Regions from separate parts of the Cetobacterium somerae genome, predicted to be linked through region 4. Evidence: riboswitches for the same ligand, from Rfam matches in the RefSeq annotation. Region 4 holds a riboswitch; each other region holds the start of a gene.
The links. A riboswitch is a leader RNA that binds a small molecule or an ion and turns the genes downstream of it on or off. The one in region 4 is predicted to bind cobalamin.

Region 1 (5,521 bases), on a different replicon from region 4:
GAAAATCTTAACATTCTATAATATAAAGTATATCATATTTTTTATCTTTTAAGAATTTATTTTATATAATTTAATTGTTCTCTAACGACCTCTTCTAAATAATCTAAGGACTGAAAATTTAACTCTAAATTTATATATTTTAAATTGGGTAATTCATTTAATAGTGATTTTAAATTCCCTCTATAAATCTTATGTGGATCAAGATTTTTCATGTGTTCCCACTCAATTTTAAATTTTCCATTTCTATCTTCACTTGACCATTCTTTTATTTCGTTAGAAAAATCTCTTTCAAAATAATTTTTAAATTCTATTCCATTTATATGAACACCATATATAAATTTATTTAGTTCTTTTAATTCTTTTATTTTATTCAAAATATATCGATCTGCTTCTTTAAAACTCTTTATATTTTTTTCTGTGCATATTATATGAGAGAAATCTAATAAAAACCCTTTTTTTTCATACTTTACTCTTTCAAAAAAATATTTTGTTAATTCGTAGTCTTTTAAAGTTAATCCTGGCCATGGTAAATTTTCAAAAAGTAGTAAAGGTCCATCTCCTTTAAAAACTTCATTCACAATTTTCAAAGTTTCATCTAATACCTCTATAGATGTATAATCAAAGTTACATGTAAATATATCTTTAGGTCTTACGTGTGAAACATGAAAAACTAAATACTTTGCTTTAATTTTTTTAGCATCTTCAAATTGTTTTTTAAAAGTTTCTAACAAAATCTCTTTATTAAAAGAACGATAATAATTTAATATCCCTTCATCATCATAAAAATCTTCTTTTACCTTTTCCATATCCTCTCTCCAAAATTCTAACCAAGTAGGATAATATAATAGATGTACTCCTTTTACAGGATACTTTCCATAACTTTCCAAAGGTAAATGATCCCCGATTATTGTTTCTATACCTGTTATACCTTCGTTTTTTAATTTTTTATATACTTTTAAAAATTTTTCTTCCTCTCCATTTTTAGGAATAAAACTAAAACTTATCATTTGAAAGCACTTCCTTCATCTGTTTTAAAGATTTTAAAACTCTTGTTGATGGTCTATTAATCCCTTCGTCTATAAAATATACTTTTCCAGTTTTTACAGCATCAATCTCTTGCCATTCTGGTCTAGTCTTTATGTCCTCTACAACCTCTTTTCTATCCTCACCTACAAATATAAATTCAGGATTTTCTTCAATAATAGATTCTAAAGTTGGTGAAATCCATCCCTCTTGATTTTCAAATATATTTTTTCCACCGGCATTTTTTATAACATCATTCAAAAATGTTTTTCCTCCTGTTGTATATATAGGATTATTTAAAATTTCAAAATATACTCGCTTTTGCTTTTTATTTTGTAATCTTAATTTTTCTAACTCTTGAACATAACTATCTTTTAAATTATCACTCTTTTTTTTCTCATTTAAAAGATTTCCAATTTCATCTATAGAATTTTTAACTTCTTCTAATGAATTTGGGGTTTTCATTACATAAACTGGAATTCCAACCTCATCAAAAATATTTAAACTCTCTTTTCCTTTAGAGAGATTATGTTGGGATGTTATAACTAAATCCGGCATCAATTCCATTATTTTTTCTTCATTTAATCTATCTGTATTTAAAATTCCTTTGCCTTCTAATTCTTTAGATATTTTTTCAGAATATATATCTACTCCAGCTAAAATATTAACTAATCCCATATCTACTATTATCTCTGTATTTGATGGAACTGTTGAAATTATTCTTTCTACTTTTTCAGGAATTTCAACTTTACGACCAATTCCATCTACTAATATTCTTGAATATCCTATTGAAAATACAACTATATTTAACATAAATATCTTTTTTAACACTCGCCCACCTCTTCTATAAAAATATATTTCAATTATAACACATATGTAAAAAATGCTCTTCTCATATCTTGAAAAGAGCATTTTTTATTAAAAACTATATTTAAATCCAATATAATAATTTCTTTCTGGTGCAGGGTAATATGTCTTTCCAAATGTAGGGTCTTGCTCACTTGGTTTTTTATATCCTACATAATCATAATATTTTTCATTAAATAGATTATTAATTCCTGCATTTATAACTAATCCATCTTTGAAATCATATATAAAAGTTAATCCACTCAATATATAACTATCTGTTTTTTCTCTTTCATTAGCTTCATCATCGTTATCATAAGCTTTTCCATAATACTCCCAAGAATTATTGAAGCTTAGTTTTTCATTAAATTTATAATTAAAATTTAGAACTCCCTTTATATTTGGAACACCTGGAATATCTTTTCTCTCTTTAAACTCTGTTTTCATATAAGTTATTGATTCTGATATTGTCAATTTATCAAAATAATGCTCCATAGAAAACTCTATACCTTTTCTCTTACTTGTTCCATCTAAATTTCTATTTTTATTAACCTCATCGTTTTTATTTACTCCATAGAAAATTTCATTTTCTGTTTCTATATAAAATACTGATGTTGAAATATACGTGTTACCTACAAAATCCTTTGCTCCAATTTCATAAGTTTCTGTTTTTTGAGTATTAAACTCTCCATCCCAAACATTTATTTCATCTGTATTAGGTGCTCTAAATCCTTTTGTATAACTTATATACGTAGACCCTGAATCTGAATATAAATAACTTCCTGTTAATTCTATAGCGTCCTCTTTAAACTTTTTCTCTGAAAAATTTTTATTTTTTCCTTTATATTCAATATTTTGTCTTCTATATCCTTGAGTAAATCTAAAATTGTCAATTGTATAACTATTTACTATAAATCCACCTAAAGAATTTTTTTCTGCTTTAGAATCTCCATACGAAGAGTAACTCTTTGTTTCACCAGCATAAACATCTCCACCAAATACAATATAATTCTCATTTAAATATGAGTATCTTAATTGGGGTTTTAAATATTTTATCTCTGTTTTATAATTACTTCCGTTTGAAGAGTAATTCTCATGAGCATATCTTCCTAACAATTTAAATTCTAAATCGGAGTTTATATTATACAAATAGTCTCCCATAAAATTATTCTTCTCGGTTTTCCCATCAACCCTCCATCTTTTTGAATTCGACTGCGTTCTATCATCACTAACTTCACTTCCAAATAACCATCCAGGAGCTTTAAATTCATTTTTAGAATAATTATATTTAAATTTTAACTCTCCATCATTAAGTTTATATCTACTTCTAAATCCAAAACTTTCTAAATTATCTTTAGAATAATCTCTATAACCATCTTTTTCTCTTTTTAAATAATCTACTTCAACTAAAAGCTTTTCTCCTATTTTAGTTCCATATGTAATTTGTTGTTTTTTTAATCCATAAGATCCTATCTCACTATTTAAACTTCCATAATTTTTTTTATTTTCAGGTGCTTTTGTTACTATATTTATTGTCCCTCCAACTGCTCCATCTCCGTATAAAACTGAGCCTCCAGAAGGTATTACTTCAATTCTTTCAATATTATCTACTGGAATGTTACTTGTCTGATACCCTGATAAATCAATTGAGTTAATTGGTGCTCCATCAACTAATACTATAACATTTGATTTTGCTGTAGGCCCTTGACCTCTTATATCAAAAGCTGCATCAGCTCCACCCATCTCTTTTACAATAACACTTGATACTAATTTTAAAGCTTCTGCTACTGTTTTTGCTCCCCTTTGTGTTATCTCTTCTCCTGTCAATACAGTTATATTTTTTGGTATATCTGCTATTGTTGTCTCTGTATTTTCACTTGTTATAACACTTTCTTCTAACTTCACAACTTTGTCTTGTCCCGTTGCTAAACTAGATACAAGAATTAATCCTGCAATATAAAATCTTTTTTTCATTTAATTTAATCCTCCCATTCTGTCACTCGCAGTTTATTTTTATGGCAGGTATCCTGACTCAACTTCCTCCTCCAATAGTCCTTCCCAGTTTCCCAGTGGCTTATCTATTTTTGTCCATTTTACAGTGGCGTGACCGTTTAAGCTTTTCACTTAATTCCCTTTTAATTTATAAAAACCATAACATCTTATTATACTATAATCACTTCATTTTTAAAAGTTTTAAACAATAAGCGAACAAAATATATTTTAAATTAACCTTGATTTATTTATATTTTTTAAGTACAATTTAGATAAAATTTTTTAAGGAGAGTTTATGAAAAATATTATCCCAGGTTATTTTTATATTTTTGACACTCCATTTGGCTTACTTAAAATTGAAGAATTAAATAATGAAATTGTTAAAATTGACCTTAACAAACCTACTTCAAACAGAACTTTTAAACTTACAAAACTTTTAGAAGAGTCCTTTAAAGAGATTGATGAATTTCTAAAAGGCAAGAGAAAAAAATTTACATTTAAAATAAATCCTATTGGAACAGAGTTTCAAAAATCTGTTTGGAAAGCATTACTTAATATTCCTTATGGAGAAGTTAAAACTTATAAGGATATTGCAATTGCTATTGGCAATCCCAAGGCATGTAGAGCTGTTGGATTAGCAAACAATAAAAATCCCATTCCTATAGTTATTCCTTGCCATAGAGTAATTGGTTCTAATGGTAAACTTACTGGATATGCCTATGGATTATCTATAAAATCCCATTTACTTAATTTAGAAAAAGGTGCAAAATAACTTTGCACCTTTTTTTAAGCTTCAACTACATTTTTAAAAACTACTTTCTCCACTATGTAAACTGTTATTAAATTACTGAAAAATCCTGGTAATAACTCATACATATAACTATCTAATCCTAAAACTTTCCACATTAAAAATACAAACATTCCAACTAAAATTCCTGATAAAACACTTTTACTATTTACATTTTTAAAATAAAGTACTGATATTATTGCTGGTCCAAATATTGTCCCAAAACCTCCCCAGGCATAAGCTACCAATGATAGTACTTTAGCATTTTGATTTAATGCAAATACTAAGGCTAGTAAAGCTATTACAACAACACACAATCTTCCAACCCACATAATCTCTTTATCAGAAACATCTTTTTTCATATATTTATAAAAATCTTCTGTTAAAGTAGTTGATGAAACTAATAATTGCGAATCTATCGTTGACATTATTGCTGATAATATTGCAGCTAATAAAATTCCTGCTACCCAAGGATTAAACAACTCTTTTATCATATAGATAAATATTTTTTCTGCATCTCCTCCTAACTCTGCAACATTTTTAAAAAGTGGTATTCCTAAAAGTCCAATTGCTATTGCTCCAATTAAAGAGATAATTACCCATATCATAGCTATTCTTCTAGATTTTTTTAATTCTTTTACATCACTTATACTCATAAATCTAACTAAAATATGAGGTTGTCCAAAATATCCTAGACCCCAAGCTAAAGAAGATAATATTCCTAATATTCCTATACTTTCTCCATTTTGTTTAAATATATCTAATGAAATACCTTTTAATTCAATTCCTTGTCTAACTGTCTCAATATCTCCAATTTTATAATATGCTGCTAATGGAACAGCTATTATAGCTAAAAACATCAACCCACCTTGA
Region 2 (5,521 bases), on a different replicon from region 4:
CTAGAACTTGGGATGTAATGAATGTAGCTGGTAATGTAGCAAAATAAAATAGGCTTCAATAAAAATTAAAATATAGAAACGGGAGAAAAACAAACAATGAACAATGTATTTTTTGAACAATTTTTAATGATTAGTGATTTGAAAACTGTTGGTTTCTTAGTAGCATTATTAGTAATTTTATTTCTAATAAATATGTTACCGAAGAAAAAATTTAACTTTTCAGCAAAAGTTATGGTTGCAACAGTTGTTGGTTTAATTTTAGGATTAGCAATTCAATTTGTAGCTGGATTCCCAGAGAATCCAATGGAATTAACATTTGTAAAAGAGACAACATTATGGTATAGCTTACTTGGTGGAGGATTTATCTCTTTAATTAGAATGTTAGTTATTCCACTAGTTATGGTATCTATCATTCATGTTATTATTAATATGAAAGAGGATGCTAATTTAGGAGACTTAGTAAAGAAAAGTTTAATTATTACTTTAGTAATGGTTGCAATTTCTGTAGGTGTAGGATTACTTTTAGGAAATCTATTTGAAGTTGGAAAAGTTTCGACTGATGCAGTACAAGCTGTAGCAGCAGAGGGTGGAAGAAAAATTAGAGAGGTTAGCAATATTGTTGATACATTAAAAGCTCTTATTCCTTCAAACCCAGTTGAAGCGATGGTTAAGTTAAACATCGTTGGTTTAGTTATATTCTCAGCAGTTGTTGGAGTAGCGGCAAAGAGAATGTCAAAGAAATATATGGATACTGTAAAGCCATTCTTTGATTTAATAAATGCTTCTCAAAAAATTATAGTATCAATGGCAATGAGTATTATTAGATGGATGCCTTTAGCAGTAGTACCATTATTAGCAAACACAATTGCACAAAAAGGTATTGGAGCAATAGCAGAAGTAGGAAAATTCATAGCAGTTTTATACTTAGCAACAGCAGTTATGTTTGTAATACAGATGATAGCAGTATCATTCTTTGGATTAAATCCATTTACATATGTAAAGAAAAGTATCTCTTTAATGATTTTAGCATTTACATCTAGATCAAGTGTTGGATGTTTACCAGTAACAATTTCAACATTAACTAATAAACTAGGTGTTAGCGAATCAACAGCAAGTTTTGTTGCAAGTTTTGGTACAACAGCAGGAATGCAAGGTTGTGCAGGAATATTCCCAGCATTAACAATTGTATTTGTTACAAATATGAGTGGACATCCAATTGATGCAACATTAATAGTAATGTCTATAATTGTTGTGGCAATTAGTTCATTAGGAATTGCAGGAATTCCAGGAACAGCAACAATGGCAGCTTCAGTTGCTTTATCAGGAACTGGATTAGCAGCTATGTTCCCTCTAATTAACCCAATCTTAGCAATCGATCCTATTATCGATATGCCAAGAACAATGTTAAACGTAATTGGATCAGTTACAAATGCATTAATGGTTGATAAGAGTTTAGGAAACTTAAATCATGAAGTTTATCAAAATCCAGAAGCAGGAAATGAAGCAAACTCTTCTGAAATTGAGTAATAATAAAAAAAGCCACCTTGAAGGTGGCTTTTACTTTATCTAATTCCATGATATAACCTATAGAATTTACCTTCTAATTTTAAAAGTTCTTTAAATGAACCAGATTCAACAATATTATCATCTCCTAAGACATAGATTTTATCAAAATCTTCAAGGATACTAAGTCTATGAGTTATTGCAATAACAATTCTATCACTATACTCCTCTTTTATATTTTTTAAAATAGATTTTTCATTGATAATATCTAAGGCATTAGTTGCTTCATCTAAAAGAATCAAATCAGGGTTTTTTAAGAATAATCTAGCCATAGCAATTTTTTGTCTTTGCCCAGAGCTTACATGTACTCCACCTTCACCAATTATAGTATTTTCCTCCTGAGGAAATTTGTCAAAAATTTCATAAACATATGATTTTTCAATTGCAAAGTTTAATTCCTCTTCAGTACAATTTTCTTTTACAAGAGTAATATTATCAATTAAACTTCCATTTATAATATAATCACTTTGGTCTACGATTCCAAGTCGTTCTAAATATGTTTTAAAAGTTATTTTATTTAATGGAATATTATTAATTAAAATCTCTCCATTTGTAGGAAGTAAAGCTCTTTTTAAAAGAGAAGCAGTAGTACTTTTACCAATTCCACTTTCTCCAACTAGAGCTATTTTTTCTCCTTTTTCTATTTTTAAATTAAAATTTTGTAAAATAGATTTCTCATCATAAGAAAAGCCTATATTTTTAAATTCAATTGAAGTGATAGGTTCTGTTAGTGGTATATCTCCATCCATTCTACTGTCAAGATTTATAATTTCAGTAAATCTATTAACTCCGGAGATTCCTTTTTGATAGATATCAACAAGTCCAACCATTCTCATAATTCTAAGTCTAAAACGATCAACTAGAAGTAAAAAAGATAAGATAATTCCCATTGTAACACCATCTTTTATATATAAATAACCTCCAGCAAGAATAATTATAAGTTGAGTTATATTGGAGTAAAAAGTTACTCCTGAAACAATTAAACTTGATGGAATCATATTCTTCTTTTCACTTTCTAAAAGAGTATCATTTTTTTCAAGAAATCTTTTTTGAGCATAATCTTCTAAATAGTTATCTTTTAAAAAAGAGATAGTTCTCAAAATATCATGAAGATTAGCAGATAATAAACCTGAATTTTTTCGAACACTTCTATGACCAGCTTTCATTTTTTTATTTTCCTTATAAACAAATATCAATGTTAGTGGTAAAGGAAATAAAGTAATTAGTGAAAGTTTTAAATCAAAATCTATCATTATAAAGATAGAAGCAATAATAGTTATAACTGAAAATATAAAATCTTCTAATCCTCTATGACAAAGAGTAGAAACACTATCTAAATCATTAATAACTCTAGAAATTAAATCACCACTTTGATTTTTTTTAAAAAACTCACTAGGTTGGTTTAAAAGTTTTTTTAATAGGTCATTTCTCATACTTTGTTTTATTTTACTTCCCATTAATTTTCCATTTGCTTGAGAATTAACAGCAAAAAATAGACGTAAAATATAAAGAATAATTAATACAATTGAAAATTTTAGTAGTAAATCAATATTTTTAGAAGGAAGAGCATCATCTATTAAATTTTTAATTAAAAGTGGTGAGTAAACATCAATAGCAGTCATAGCTAATCTCACACCTAAAAATAGAAGAAGGAGTTTATTTTCCTTTTTTAAATAGTAAATAAGAGTTCCAAAAGATGTTTTTTTCATAAAAATTTCTCCTTAATATACATTTATTTCTAAATTAATAGTAACTTTTTTTATGACTAAAAGTCAATAGTTCTAGATATAAATAATATAAATAATAGATGATAATGTTATAAATTTTAGATAATTTGATTGAAATTTGTACTATAAAGTGTTAATATTAGTTAGATAAAAAATGTAATGGTTCAATTTGATTAAAAGGGAATTGGGTGAAAATCTCAAACGGTCCCGCCACTGTATAGAGGATGAAAACAGTAATACCACTGAGGATATAAACCTTGGGAAGGGCTGTGAGTAGGATGAATCTAAGTCAGGAGACCTGCCATTATTTAGAATTCTGCGAGGACAGAGAAGGTAAAGATTTTTACACTTCTCTTTTAGTATTTTCAAAAGGGAGGTTTTTTTTATTGGTGAGAAATTTTAATTTAAAATAAAAATAAAGAAAAATAATACAGGGAGATTAATGATGAACTTTTACAAAACTATGGAAAAGGGCGCGATTGTAGCAGCACATTTTGGAACGACACATGAAGACACGAGAGAAAAAACAATAGATATAATAAATAAAAAATTAAAAAATGAGTTTGATAAATTAGATTTTTTTCAGGTTTATACATCAAGAATTATAAATAGAATACTTTCAAAAAGAGGTATTGAAAATTTAAATACCACTCAAATTTTAGAAAAACTAGTAGAGCAAGGATATCAACATGTAATTATTCAACCAACATATATAATAAATGGAACTGAAATGGAAGCTTTAAAAAGAGAAGTGGATATGTTTTCTGATAAATTTGAAGATATAAGAGTTGGAACTCCATTATTAACAGAAGTAGATGATTATTTTAAGTTAATTGAAGTAATAGAAAAAGAAGTTGGAGTTTTAAAAGAGGATGAAGGAGTTGTGATGATAGGGCATGGTACAGAGCATCCTGCATTGTCAGCTTATCCAATGTTAGCTTATGTTACAAAAGACTTAGAAAAACCTATATACATTGGAACAGTAGAAGGATATCCAGGGCTAGATAATGTAGTAAGAGAGTTAAAAAGAGATAATAAAAGAAAAGTAACTCTAATGCCACTTATGTTTGTAGCTGGAGACCATGCTAAAAATGATATAGCTGAAGATTGGAAAGAAGCATTAGAAGAGAATGGTTTTGAAGTAGAGGTAAATTTAAAAGGATTAGGTGAAATTGAATCTATTCAGAATATTTTTATAGAAAGAGCTAAAAAACTAGAAAATTCTCAACCAGAGGATATATTAGTGAAAAAAGCTGAGTATGCTAAAGGAAGAAAAGCTTCTCATTAATTGGAAGAGTTTAACTCTTCCGCTTTTTATTAAAAGGAGAAATTATGAAAAAAATATTGTTACTATTTTTACTGATAACTACTTTAAATTTTTCTAAAGAGAATGTAAGAGCAGTTTCAACATCACAGTTTACAACAGAAATGTTATTAGCTATAGGTGCAGAAAATCAAATTTTAGGAACAGCTTATTTAGATGATGAAATACTACCTGAATTGAGAGAAAAGTATAATAAAATACCAGTTTTATCAAAGGGAGCTCCAACTAAAGAGCAATTTTATTCTTTAAATCCTAATTTTCTAACAGGATGGAAATCAATAGCAACACCTAAAAACTTAGGTACAGTAGAAGAACTAAAAGAAAATGGAATAGAAGTAGTTTTTACAAAATCTCAAGATAGCTCTAAAATTGAAGATATATATAGTGATATATTAATGTTTGGAGATATTTTTAATCTAAAAGATAATGCTAAAAATGTTGTAAAAAATATGAAAGAGGATATTAATAAAGTTAAAGAGAAAAATAAAAATAAAAATAATATAAAAGTTTTTGCATATGATAGTCAAGAATCAGCTCCCTTTGTAGTTGGAGGTAATGGAATTGGAAATACTATGATTGAAATAGCAGGTGGAGAAAATATTTTTAAAGATACAAATTTCTCTTTTGGTATTGGAACATGGGAAAAAGTATTAGATGAAAATCCAGAAGCTATTATAGTTATAGACTATGGAAGCGTAAGTTATGAAAATAAAATAAAGTATTTAAAAAACAATTCTCCAATATCTCAGTTAGAGGCTGTAAAAAAAAATAAATTTATAAGAATTCCATTGAGTTATATATCTCCGGGAATAAAGGTAAGTAAAGGTATTGAAATAATTTCAAATGGATTAAGAGAGGAAAAAAAGTGAAAGTAAAAGATAGAAATATAATTATAATATCTCTTATT
Region 3 (5,521 bases), on a different replicon from region 4:
ATTGGAGATAATACTGAAATTGGAAAAATATCTACATCTGTGCAAATCGAATATAACATTCTGACTCCATTGCAAAAAGAATTAGGAAATTTGGGCAAAAAAATTGCTATTGCCGGAATTGGAATCGCTATTATTGTCTTTTGTCTTAAAATATTTAACTACTATATTGATAGCCAATTAAATTTACCAAATATTGCACAAGCTATAACTATCTGCATTGTACTTATTGTTTCTACTATTCCAGAAGGGCTCCCTACTATGATTGCTGCAACTTTAGCTCTAGGAGCAATCCGTCTTTCTAAAGAAAATGCCTTAGTTAAAAAATTAGCTGTTTGTGAATCTATTGGGGCTATTGATGTTATTTGTTCTGATAAAACAGGAACATTGACTGAAAATAAAATGAGTGTCATTAAAATTGAAAACTTAAATGAAGATATGTTAGTAAAAAATATTTTCTTTAATAATAGCTCAGCCTTCTCCCAAGATAAAAATTCAACTAAAAAATTTATAGGAAATCCTACTGAAATTGCTCTTCTAAATTATTACTCAAATTTAAAAGAAAAATTTATAATAAAAGAGGAAAAACTTCTTTTTCAATACCCATTTAACTCTACAAAAAAAAGTATGGGTAGTATTATATCAACCTCAACTTTAAATAATTACATATTTTTTATTAAAGGAGCTCCTGAAAAAATATTTGAAGTTTGCAAAATCTCTGAATTTGAAAAACAAAATCAACTTCAAGCAATTCAAGCTGAACAACGAATTGGAAGAAGAATTATTGCCTTTGCTCATAAAAACTTATCAAAAGAAGAAAAATGGAGAGATTTTGAAAATGATCTTATGAAAGATTGTATCTACGACGGTTTTGCTTCAATTTCAGATCCTATTAGAAAAGAGGTTTTTGATGCTATTACCACATGTCAAAGAGCCGGTATTGATGTTAAAATTCTTACAGGTGACAACACCTTAACTGCTACTACAATAGCTAATGAGTTGGGTTTAATCAAATCTGATTCACTTATTCTTGAGGCAAAAGATATAGATTCTATGAATGACTACGAACTAAGAGGGAAATTGCAACATATTTCTGTTATTGGAAGAAGTAACCCTTTAACTAAACTTAGAATAGTTAATACTCTTATGGAAATGGGTAAATCTGTTGCTGTTACTGGAGATGGAATAAATGATGCTCCTTCACTTAAAAGGGCAGAAGTGGGTATTGCTATGGGAATAACGGGAACTGAAGTTTCTAAAGAAACTGCTGATATAATTCTTCTTAATGATTCTTTTGCTACTATAGTTAAAGCTATCGAGTCCGGAAGAGGTCTTTACGAAAATTTTCAAAAATTTATTCAATTTCAACAAATAGTAAATGTTTCCGCTTTATTTCTTATTTTAATGTTTGAACTTTTGGATTGGGGTACACCTTTAAAGCCTATTCAAATTCTATGGATTAATATTATGATGGATGGTCCTCTTGCAATCTCACTAAGTTTTGAAAAAACTAGAAAATATATCATGACTGAATTCCCAAGAGATAAAAGCAAAAGTATTGTGACCACTGATCTATGGATTAATATCTTTATAAATTCTACATTTATGGTTTTATCTATGATTTTTTTTATAAGGGTTTTTCATATCAATAAAGAAATGACACCTACATATATTTTTAACCTTTTTATATTTTTAGTTATATTTAATGTTTATAATTGCAAAAGTATTGGAAAAAACTCTATACTAAAAAGTTTTTTTAATAATAAAGTTCTTAATATAATTGTTATAAGTACTATCATTATTCAAATTTTTATATCTATATTTTTAAGAAGTTTTTTCTCTTTAAATTATTTAAATTATATAGAATATTTAAAAATTATATCTTTTAGTTTATCAATAATAGTTTTTTCAGAATTTATAAGATTTTTTAGAAGAGTTTTTAATAAATAAAAAAGCTCCATCTCAAAATCATAGAGATGGAGCTCATTTTTTATAAATCTTTACTTTTTGCGTATCCTGCTTTTTTATCTATGATATCTATACTTTTATGTTTTTCAAGAAACTTTGCATTTCCAACAAACATATCTTGAATTTCAGGAATTTCACCAAGAGGAATAAGTTTAACCTTAACTTTAAATCCTGCCTTTTCTAAATTTTCTTTCCATTCTCCTGCGATATCATTTTTAGCATGGTCTCCCGCAACAAACATCATTGGCATCAAAACAATCTCTTTTTTCTTATCCTTTTTAAGTTGTTTTACTACAGTTTCAAAAGTTGGATATCCTTCAACAGTTCCAACATAAATTGGTTTCTCCATATCTTTAGCCATATAATCAAACATTGCATAAGCTGATGTTGCTGAATTATATGTTCCGTGTCCTACTAAAACTACAGCTTCTTTTTTATTTAAAGGTCCTACTGTCTTCATAACAGCATTAATTGTATCTTTATAATGATGAGGATCACTTAATAAAGCATCTCCAACTCTTAAATTATTAAAATCTTTTGTATGAAATTGAGCTTCTTTTTTTATTGATTCCATTTCTACACCATCAATTACATTTGTTGGTTGAATAATTACATTCTTATATCCTTGTTTTTTTAGAGATGCTAAAACTTCGCTTGGACTATATTTTTTTATTCCCTCATTTGCTGCCACTCTCTTAGTAACAATTCTAGATGTATATGCTTCAAATACATCTGCTTTTCCATCAAAAGCTTTTATAGCTTTTTGGTTAATTGCATCAATAGTTTTAGCTCTAGTGTCTGAATGAGTTGTTCCAAAGTGTGTCATGACAACTGCACTTTTCCCACCAGTATAAAACTCAGCATCTTCAAAAGCTTCTTCTCCATGAGCTAATAATAAAGCAGTAGATAAACAAAATAATGATAATAATAATTTTTTCATAAAAATATCCTCCCAAATATAATTTAATTTGGAAAAAGAGTCTCCTCTTCTCCGTCCTCGCAGATTTTATAATGGCAGGTCTCCTGACTTAGATTCATCCTACTCGTATCCCTTCCCAAATAAAAATATTCAGTGGTTTCTATACTTTCGTCCTCTTTACAGTGGCGGGACCGTTTAAGTTTTTCACTTAATTCCCTTTTAATCTTTAGAACCATTACAGAGGTATATTATCACTAACATGTTTTTTTTTCAACCATTTTATAAAAAAAGAATACTAATTTATTTTTATATATATTTTATTGATATTATTTTTTCTTATTTTTATAAAAATAAACTATATAAATTCTTGATAAAATTGCTCCGATTAATGCAGCAAAAAATCTGTGACCACTATTTTGAGCTAAATAATAAAATCCTGCTAAAAGAAGAAAAATTCTTAATATTGAAGTCACAAAAATAAATAATGAAGGATTTTTAAATTTTTTACTTTCGTCAATACCAAAATTTAAACTATAAAAAAATAAAAAACCTAAAATAATTCCACCTATAAATGCAATAATCATAATGCTCTCCTCCTTTTATAGCTTTATATATTTTCGCTATTATTTATCAATATTTACCATTAAAAAATATTTTTCCTTGCTTTTTTTTATTTTTTAATATTAATAATAGAAATATTGACTTTTTATTGATTTTATTATATTATTTTTATGTACAATATAATAACTGTGGCAAAATAAGGGAAACTTTATGACGCAAAGCTATAGGGTCTTTAAAATGACAGCCAGTTACACTTTTTTAGTGTAACTGGATTTTTTTATTTTTATGGGAGGGAATATGAAAAAAATTTTAATTTCAAATCTATTATTAATATCATCTTTAAGTTATTCATCTTTAGAAAACTCAGCTGTAGAAAGTTCAATGAATATAACTGCAACTATTATTAAACCTTTAACAGTTCAATCAAATGGGCCTTTGGACTTTGGTAATATTTTACCTACTGCAACTAGCCATGCTTATTCGAGCTTTACTGTAAAAGGAGAAGAAAATGCAAATGTAAAGATTTCTTTCGAAAACTTATCTTCTGATGGAGCTAGCTTCACTGTGCCACTTCATAATAGTAATAATAGTGATTCGTTTAATATAACTTTTAACTGTACTGCACCAAACTCACCTGGTAATTTTTTAAACCACACAAACAACATGATTACTCTAACTAATAATGGGGAAATAGTATTAAGTATTGCTGCAACTGCTCAACCTAGAAGAGATCAGACTCCTGGTCAATATACAGGAGAATTTACTATGAGAGCGACATACGAATAAATAAAAAAATCCCTATACAAATTTCGTATAAGGATTTTTTTTTATTTATTTTTTCTTATCTCATCTATAACTTCTAATAAAAACTTCTTACACTGATCATTTTTTATTGTGTAATAAACATCATGAAATTGCGGTGATGGAAACTCTGCTAAAAGTATATTCATAACCATTCTATCTCTATAAATATCAGATCTATTTAAGCTTCTTTCTATTTTTCTTAAACTTTCATCATCTTCTTCCAAAAGATTATCCACAATTGTATTAGCATTTTTAATTAAAATATCTAAATTTGTAAGTCTATCTCTTCTATTTCTAACCTTATTTTTTTCATAAAATGTTTTTCCTTTATTTAACTCTGTTAAAAGTCCAAATAAATTAAGAGTTGGATCTTTTTCTAAAATATTTAGTATTTTTCCATATATTATATTGCTCTCTTTATCCTCTGGACTTTGATTTTTTAAATTTTTTATATATTTTTCTGAAATTTTAATTAATATATCGTTCATAAAATTCTCCTCCATAATATTTTCTTAGACTTATAGTATAACACACTTTATAAAATATATAAATAACTTATAGATAATATTGCAATTATATGACATTCGTAGTATATACTATATTAAAACAATAGAGGAGGTTAATATGTATGATACAATCGTAATTGGGGGCGGAGCAGGTGGACTTACAACTTCAATTGGTCTTGCTTCTGCTGGAAAAAAGGTTCTTTTAATTGAAAAAGATCATTTAGGTGGAGAATGTACTTGGGGTGGATGTGTTCCATCTAAAAGTTTTATCTCAGCATCTAAAACTGCTTCAACTTTGACAGAAGCTCTAGAAATGGCTCTTAAAAATGTTCATGCTATTGGCAATAGTGAACTTCCTCATATTTCTAACTTCAAAAATATAGATTTTATAAAAGGTGAAGGAGCTTTTATTGATAAAAATACTATTTTAGTTAATGGACAACAGTACGTTGGAAAATATATTGTTATTTCTACAGGAAGTTCACCTTTTATTCCTAATATAAAAGGATTAGATAAAGTTGAGTACTTAGCAAATCATAACTTCTTTTATGAAAAAGGTGATTATAAAAGTATTACTTTAATTGGCGCAGGAGTAATCTCTTTAGAGCTAGCTTTTCCTCTTAAAAAATTAAATATAGATGTAACTATTCTTGAAAAATCCGATATTTTTCTACCTATGATGGAAGCTGAAGTGAGAGATTTTTATCTTAATAAATTAAAAGAAGCAGGAATAAATTTAATATTAAATTGCACATCTATGGAAATT
Region 4 (5,521 bases):
AAAAATATCCAGGGATTTTTCTTGAGGAGTTAGATTATGGTAATATATTTAAAAATTCAAAGGAAATTTTCATAGGATTAGAGCTACCAAAAGATTTAAATTATAATAAGACTTACAAAATTTCAGGAGATATTTTGAGTATAGCTTATAAAAATAAAAAAAATACGTTGATAGATAAAATAGTTATTTTAAGTGGTGAAAAGAAGATTTTTAAAATCATAGGAATAACTAAAAATTATAATAGTCAGGATAAAATACAGATAGGTGATTCAGAAAAAAATAATAAATATTATGAAGTCGAATCTTCAAATAGCATAAATAAAAACTATAAAAACTTGAAAATAAAACTTAATAATATTGAAGAGGTTATAGATAATTTAGGAAATTCTAGAGTAATATTGATTGAAAATATGAAAATTAAAGTTGAGAATGGAAAAGTTTTTGTTTCCATTGATGAGTTGGAAAAATTTGAACAAGGTCAAGAAATAACATATGATATATTAAATAAAAATAATGAAATAATAGATAAAATAAATTTAAAATTTTATATGGAGAATTAAAGCTGGACATGTTAGAATAGGAAATAATAATAAAGAAGAGGTGAAAAAATGAAGAAGCTACTATTATTTTTAATTGCAACTATGTTATTTGTAGGATGTTTTGGAAAAAAAGAGGATATAAGTTCTCAAATTATAGGGAATACATATATTCTTCAAGGTGTTCTTCCAGAAAGTGAAATTGATATTAATTTTGAGAAAGATAAGGTTTCTGGAACTTCAAGTGTTAACAGATATTTTGCAAACTATACATTGGAAGGAAATAAAATTTCGATTCAAGAGCCTGGATCTACTAGAATGATGGGACCTGAAAATTTAATGATACAAGAGCAAGAGTATTTAAAAAATCTTAAAGATTCAAAAGAGATTGAGGTAACAAAAGATGGAATTATACTACTTACAAATTCAGGAGTAAAATTAAATTTTGTTAAAAAATAATAGATTTCTTTTGAAAATATTACTTTTGTTCGTTTTAATTATATTCACAGGATGTTCATCAGCTAGGATTAGTGAAAGAGAAAGAAATGAAAGAACTGCTAAAATAACCGCTTTTTATAAAAGTTGGAAAGGGACTAGATATAGGCTAGGAGGTACAACTAAAAGCGGGGTGGATTGTTCAGCCTTAATGCAGCATCTTTATAAAGAAAAGTTTTCAAAAAAATTGCCAAGAACAACTAAAAATATGGCCCAAGAGGGAGAGAAAATAAAAAAAACTAATTATTGGGAGGTTGGCGATTTAGTATTTTTTAAAATTGGATGGAGAAAAACCCATCATGTTGGAGTTTATTTAGGTAATAATAAATTTATGCATGCCTCAACATCAAAGGGTGTTGTAATTTCTGAGATGGATAGTTATTGGAACAATCATTTTTGGCAAGTTAGAAAAGTATTATAATTAGAGAAGAAGTAGATGTTCTACTTCTTTTTTTTATAATATAAAAAAGAAGTCAAAATAAAAAAATATATTCAAATAATAAATGTTGTATTCAAATAATTGACAAAATAAATTTAAAGTATTATATTATAAAAGTATTTTAAATGCCAAAAGGCTTAATAAAGGAAGATGGGTGAGAATCCCACGCAGCCCCAAGCTACTGTATTGTGGACGAAACTGATAGAACCACTGGATTATAAAATCTGGGAAGGATTAGGAGTAGGATGAAACTGAGTCAGGAGACTTATTTAAAATTTAGTTTTTTATTTTTCATGGGGGAAAAATAAGAAATAAGAGTATATTTTATGACATGATTTTTTGTAATTAAATAAAAACTCCTAATTTCTAATAAAAGCTAAAGTTTAAGAAGTCTTTGGTTTTTTATTAGATTTTTTTATTTTAAAAGAGTAATTGGAGGGAAATATGAACAAAAAATTATTATTACTATCTTTACTTATTGTATCTGGTATAGCAAAAGGTGGAGAAAACAAAAGCTTTGTAAAATTAGAAGATACAGTTATTACAACTCAAAACTTTGAAACAACAGTTAGAGATACTCCCACAAATATTTCTATTATAACAGCAGAGGAAATTGAAAAAAGCGGTTCAACAAATTTAGTTCAAGTTTTAAGAGACGTGCCTGGGTTATTTGCTAGAGAATATGCGGGTGGTGAAATAAGATTTGATTTAAGAGGACAAAACCCAATGTACGCTAATAAAAATATTATTGTTACAATAGATGGTGTTCCTATAAATAGAACAGGTTTAGGAAGTTCTGATAGCTATAATCTTTCTCAAATTCCTGTTGAAAGAATTGAAAGAATTGAAGTTATTCCAAGTGGTGGAGCAGTTTTATATGGTGATGGTTCTGTTGGAGGTATCATTAATATTACTACAAAAACAGTTGAGGATAGACAAAACTACGGTTCTATAAATTTTAATGCTGGAAGTCACGGGTTATTTTCAGAAAATATAACCTATGGAACTAAAATTGGTAATAATTTTCTAAATGAGATTTCATTTAGTAAGTATAATTCTCACGGATCAGGAAGAAAATTATCTGATGGAACTAAAGAAAAAGTTGATAAATACTCTTTTGACTATACAGGAAAATATCTTTTAGATAATGGTGATATAGAGTTTAAATATAGTCATGCAAAATCTGAGACTCACTTAGGAGGAACAATACCTCAATATATATTTGATGAAAATATTAAATATGCATCAAAATTTTCAAAAAGTAAATATGAATTAAATGATTTTTACTTAAAATATAGAGCAGAAGTTTCAGATAGTTTAGAATCTGTAACTTATATTAATTATTTACATAACGATTATTCTCCTTATTCAGGAGGTTTTTATAACAGTAATAGATATAAAGAAAGAAAAGAATATGTTAAATCTCAATTAAAATATAAATATTTAGAAAATAATTATCTTATTTTTGGAGCAGACTACTCACATCATAGAGAAAAGGATTCTATGGCAAATTTAAAAACTTATAAAGATGGAAGAGAAGCTAAAAAAGAAGCTTACGGAATCTTTTTAATGAATAAGATAGAATACAATAAATTTCAATTTATTCAAGGAATAAGAAAAGAATATACTGATTATGATTATTATTTACAAAAGTTAAAGGATGTTAATGACCCTTCTAAATATTATGACATGGAAAGTAAAAAGTTTAATAATACAGGATTAGAATTTGCAATAAACTATTTATATTCAGATACAGGATCGACATATATAAATTATACACGAGGATTTAGAACCCCAAGTGCCACTGAAATGGGAAGCTATGAGCCTATTTTACAAGGAGTTTATGAATACAATAGAAAATCACAAACAAGTGATAATATAGAAATAGGTATAAAAGATTTTGTTGGAAACACTTATCTTTCAGCATCTGTATATTATAATAAAATTGACAATTATATGTATTCTAAAATCCCTACAAATATTGAAGATTGGGATAAGAGTATAACTGGAAATTTAGGTAAAGTTGATAAATATGGTACGGATATAGTTGCAGAGCATTACATAGGAAATCTTACTCTTAGAACAGGAATTTCATATATTCACCATGAATTAAAAGATGGACCTACAAAAGGTGAACCGATTCCAAGCGTTCCTAATTGGAAGGTTACTGCAGGAACAACTTATAACTTTACGCCTAAATTCTCGGCTAGTGTAGATGCTCTTTACCATGGTTCTTATACTGTTTTGGATGCACTAAAATATAAGGTTGGAACATTACCAGAGAGTGGAGATGAAAGTTCACTTGAAAAATATGATGAGAAAGTAGACTCATATATAACAGTAGATTTATCTACTAGTTATCAATTTGAAAATGGGCTTACTTTAACTGCTAGAGTAGACAATTTGTTTGATAAAAAATATGATAGATACGTTGGAGCTTGGGGAGATTTTTCTGGAGATTCTACATATGTAGTTCAACAGCACTTACCTGCTCCTGGAAGGACTTTTACTGTAGGAGCTCTATATAAATTTTAAAAGGAAGAAAATATGAAAATATTAAGAGAAATATTGGAAGATGCAAAAAATAAAATAGTGCAGTTGAATGGGGAAAGGTTATGTAATCAAACTTCTAATTCATGTGGTTGCTGTAATTGGGATTATTCATTAATATCTTTAGATGAAAAGAAAGAGATAATAGAGTTTTTAAAGAAAAATAATGAGATAAGAGAAAAAATATTAAAAAATAAATTAGAGGAAAATATTTGCTATTTTCACGATAAAGAACTAGGAAAATGTTTGATATATAAATTAAGGCCGATATGTTGTAGATATATATCATATAAAATCTATGAAAAAGATGATTGTTTTAAAACTTGCTCTCCTTTAGAACCTTGTAAAAAGGGTTGTTCAACAGTTATAAGAATAGAAAAAAAAGATGTTAGAATAGAAAAATATCCTTTAAAAAGTTATCAGCTAAATGATGAAAGATATTATTTTATAGATGATAAGGTGATAGAAGAGTATAAGAAATATAAAAATAAACAAAATGTTAAGTTAAACAGTGTGATAGAAGAGATAAAAAAGTGATTGCTATCGCAATCACTTTTTTGATAATCTGTAGTTAAAAATAGCTGCTCCAATAATTATTAATCCACCAATCAGACTTAAAGTATCTGGAATTTCTTTCCAAAAAATAAAACCGATTATAGCTGAAAATATAATACTTAAGTACTGGTATATAGAAACTTCACTAGCTAAAGCATATTTATAAGCGTATGCTAAACCGATTTGTCCAACAGTTGCGAAAATACCAGTTAAAATAAGATAAAATAATTGAACCCCACTAGGAATAACGAACCCTTGGATTAACATAGGTGGAATCATTCCAACCATAGAAAAAGCTGAAAACCATAAAACTAAAGTTGATGGTTCTTCCATAGTTCTAAGATATCTAACTAAAGTATAGGCACCACCAGCAAAAATAGCTGACAAGAATCCTGCTAGAGCTGGAAGCATTTCAAAACTAAATTTAGGTTTGATAACAAGAAGAGCTCCAAATAATACAACGATTAAAATTGGGATTTGATGCCTTTCAAGTTTTTCTTTTAGAAATAATGTAGCAAAAATAGTTACAAAGAATGGTGAAAGTTTATTTAATAAAGCTGAATCAGCTAAATAAAGTTTGTTTATACAATAAAAATATAAAACTGCACCAGTTAACCCGATAACACATCTGTAAACCATAAATAATCTACTTTTATTACTACTTCCCCAAATATTTATATTTTGTCCTCTCATTGTAAAAAGTAACATAACTACACCAATAAGATTTCTAAAAAAAAGTTTTTCAAAAGTCGAGATATCGCTACCAATAAATTTAACTGTAGCTCCCATTAGTGCCATCCCTAAAGCAGAGATACACATCCAAATTGTACCTTTTAATCTATCATTCATATATAACCTCCTAAAGTAAAAATATTATAACATGAAAAAATGTTAAATTCTACTTAATAAGTATAAAAAAAAGAGCCGATAGGCTCTTTTTGAATTA

Region 1: linked by a shared signal. The riboswitch ahead of MKD34_RS02330 (TonB-dependent receptor) and the one ahead of MKD34_RS11535 (TonB-dependent receptor) in region 4 are both predicted to bind cobalamin.
Region 2: linked by a shared signal. The riboswitch ahead of MKD34_RS00075 (sirohydrochlorin cobaltochelatase) and the one ahead of MKD34_RS11535 (TonB-dependent receptor) in region 4 are both predicted to bind cobalamin.
Region 3: linked by a shared signal. The riboswitch ahead of MKD34_RS13800 (sirohydrochlorin cobaltochelatase) and the one ahead of MKD34_RS11535 (TonB-dependent receptor) in region 4 are both predicted to bind cobalamin.

Annotation. Positions count from the first base shown of each region.
Region 1 covers NZ_CP092519.1:521,670-527,190, reverse strand. Annotated here, with positions in the region: gene MKD34_RS02340 (apurinic/apyrimidinic endonuclease family protein) at 57-1,007, opposite strand; gene MKD34_RS02335 (ABC transporter substrate-binding protein) at 994-1,854, opposite strand; gene MKD34_RS02330 (TonB-dependent receptor) at 1,942-3,843, opposite strand; cobalamin riboswitch at 3,870-4,038, opposite strand; gene MKD34_RS02325 (methylated-DNA--[protein]-cysteine S-methyltransferase) at 4,157-4,633, shown strand; gene putP (sodium/proline symporter PutP) at 4,648-5,521, opposite strand, start outside.
Region 2 covers NZ_CP092519.1:13,564-19,084, forward strand. Annotated here, with positions in the region: gene MKD34_RS00060 (CoA-disulfide reductase) at 1-47, shown strand, start outside; gene MKD34_RS00065 (cation:dicarboxylate symporter family transporter) at 97-1,527, shown strand; gene MKD34_RS00070 (ABC transporter ATP-binding protein) at 1,563-3,272, opposite strand; cobalamin riboswitch at 3,434-3,610, shown strand; gene MKD34_RS00075 (sirohydrochlorin cobaltochelatase) at 3,736-4,578, shown strand; gene MKD34_RS00080 (ABC transporter substrate-binding protein) at 4,623-5,483, shown strand; gene MKD34_RS00085 (FecCD family ABC transporter permease) at 5,480-5,521, shown strand, end outside.
Region 3 covers NZ_CP092522.1:119,243-124,763, forward strand. Annotated here, with positions in the region: gene MKD34_RS13795 (calcium-translocating P-type ATPase, PMCA-type) at 1-1,947, shown strand, start outside; gene MKD34_RS13800 (sirohydrochlorin cobaltochelatase) at 1,988-2,905, opposite strand; cobalamin riboswitch at 2,962-3,136, opposite strand; gene MKD34_RS13805 (ATP synthase subunit I) at 3,211-3,468, opposite strand; cyclic di-GMP riboswitch class I at 3,626-3,701, shown strand; gene MKD34_RS13810 (hypothetical protein) at 3,743-4,231, shown strand; gene MKD34_RS13815 (hypothetical protein) at 4,273-4,737, opposite strand; gene MKD34_RS13820 (dihydrolipoyl dehydrogenase family protein) at 4,874-5,521, shown strand, end outside.
Region 4 covers NZ_CP092520.1:536,326-541,846, reverse strand. Annotated here, with positions in the region: gene MKD34_RS11550 (hypothetical protein) at 1-560, shown strand, start outside; gene MKD34_RS11545 (META domain-containing protein) at 609-995, shown strand; gene MKD34_RS11540 (C40 family peptidase) at 982-1,452, shown strand; cobalamin riboswitch at 1,577-1,757, shown strand; gene MKD34_RS11535 (TonB-dependent receptor) at 1,915-4,005, shown strand; gene MKD34_RS11530 (YkgJ family cysteine cluster protein) at 4,018-4,557, shown strand; gene MKD34_RS11525 (DMT family transporter) at 4,570-5,424, opposite strand; gene glmS (glutamine--fructose-6-phosphate transaminase (isomerizing)) at 5,519-5,521, opposite strand, start outside.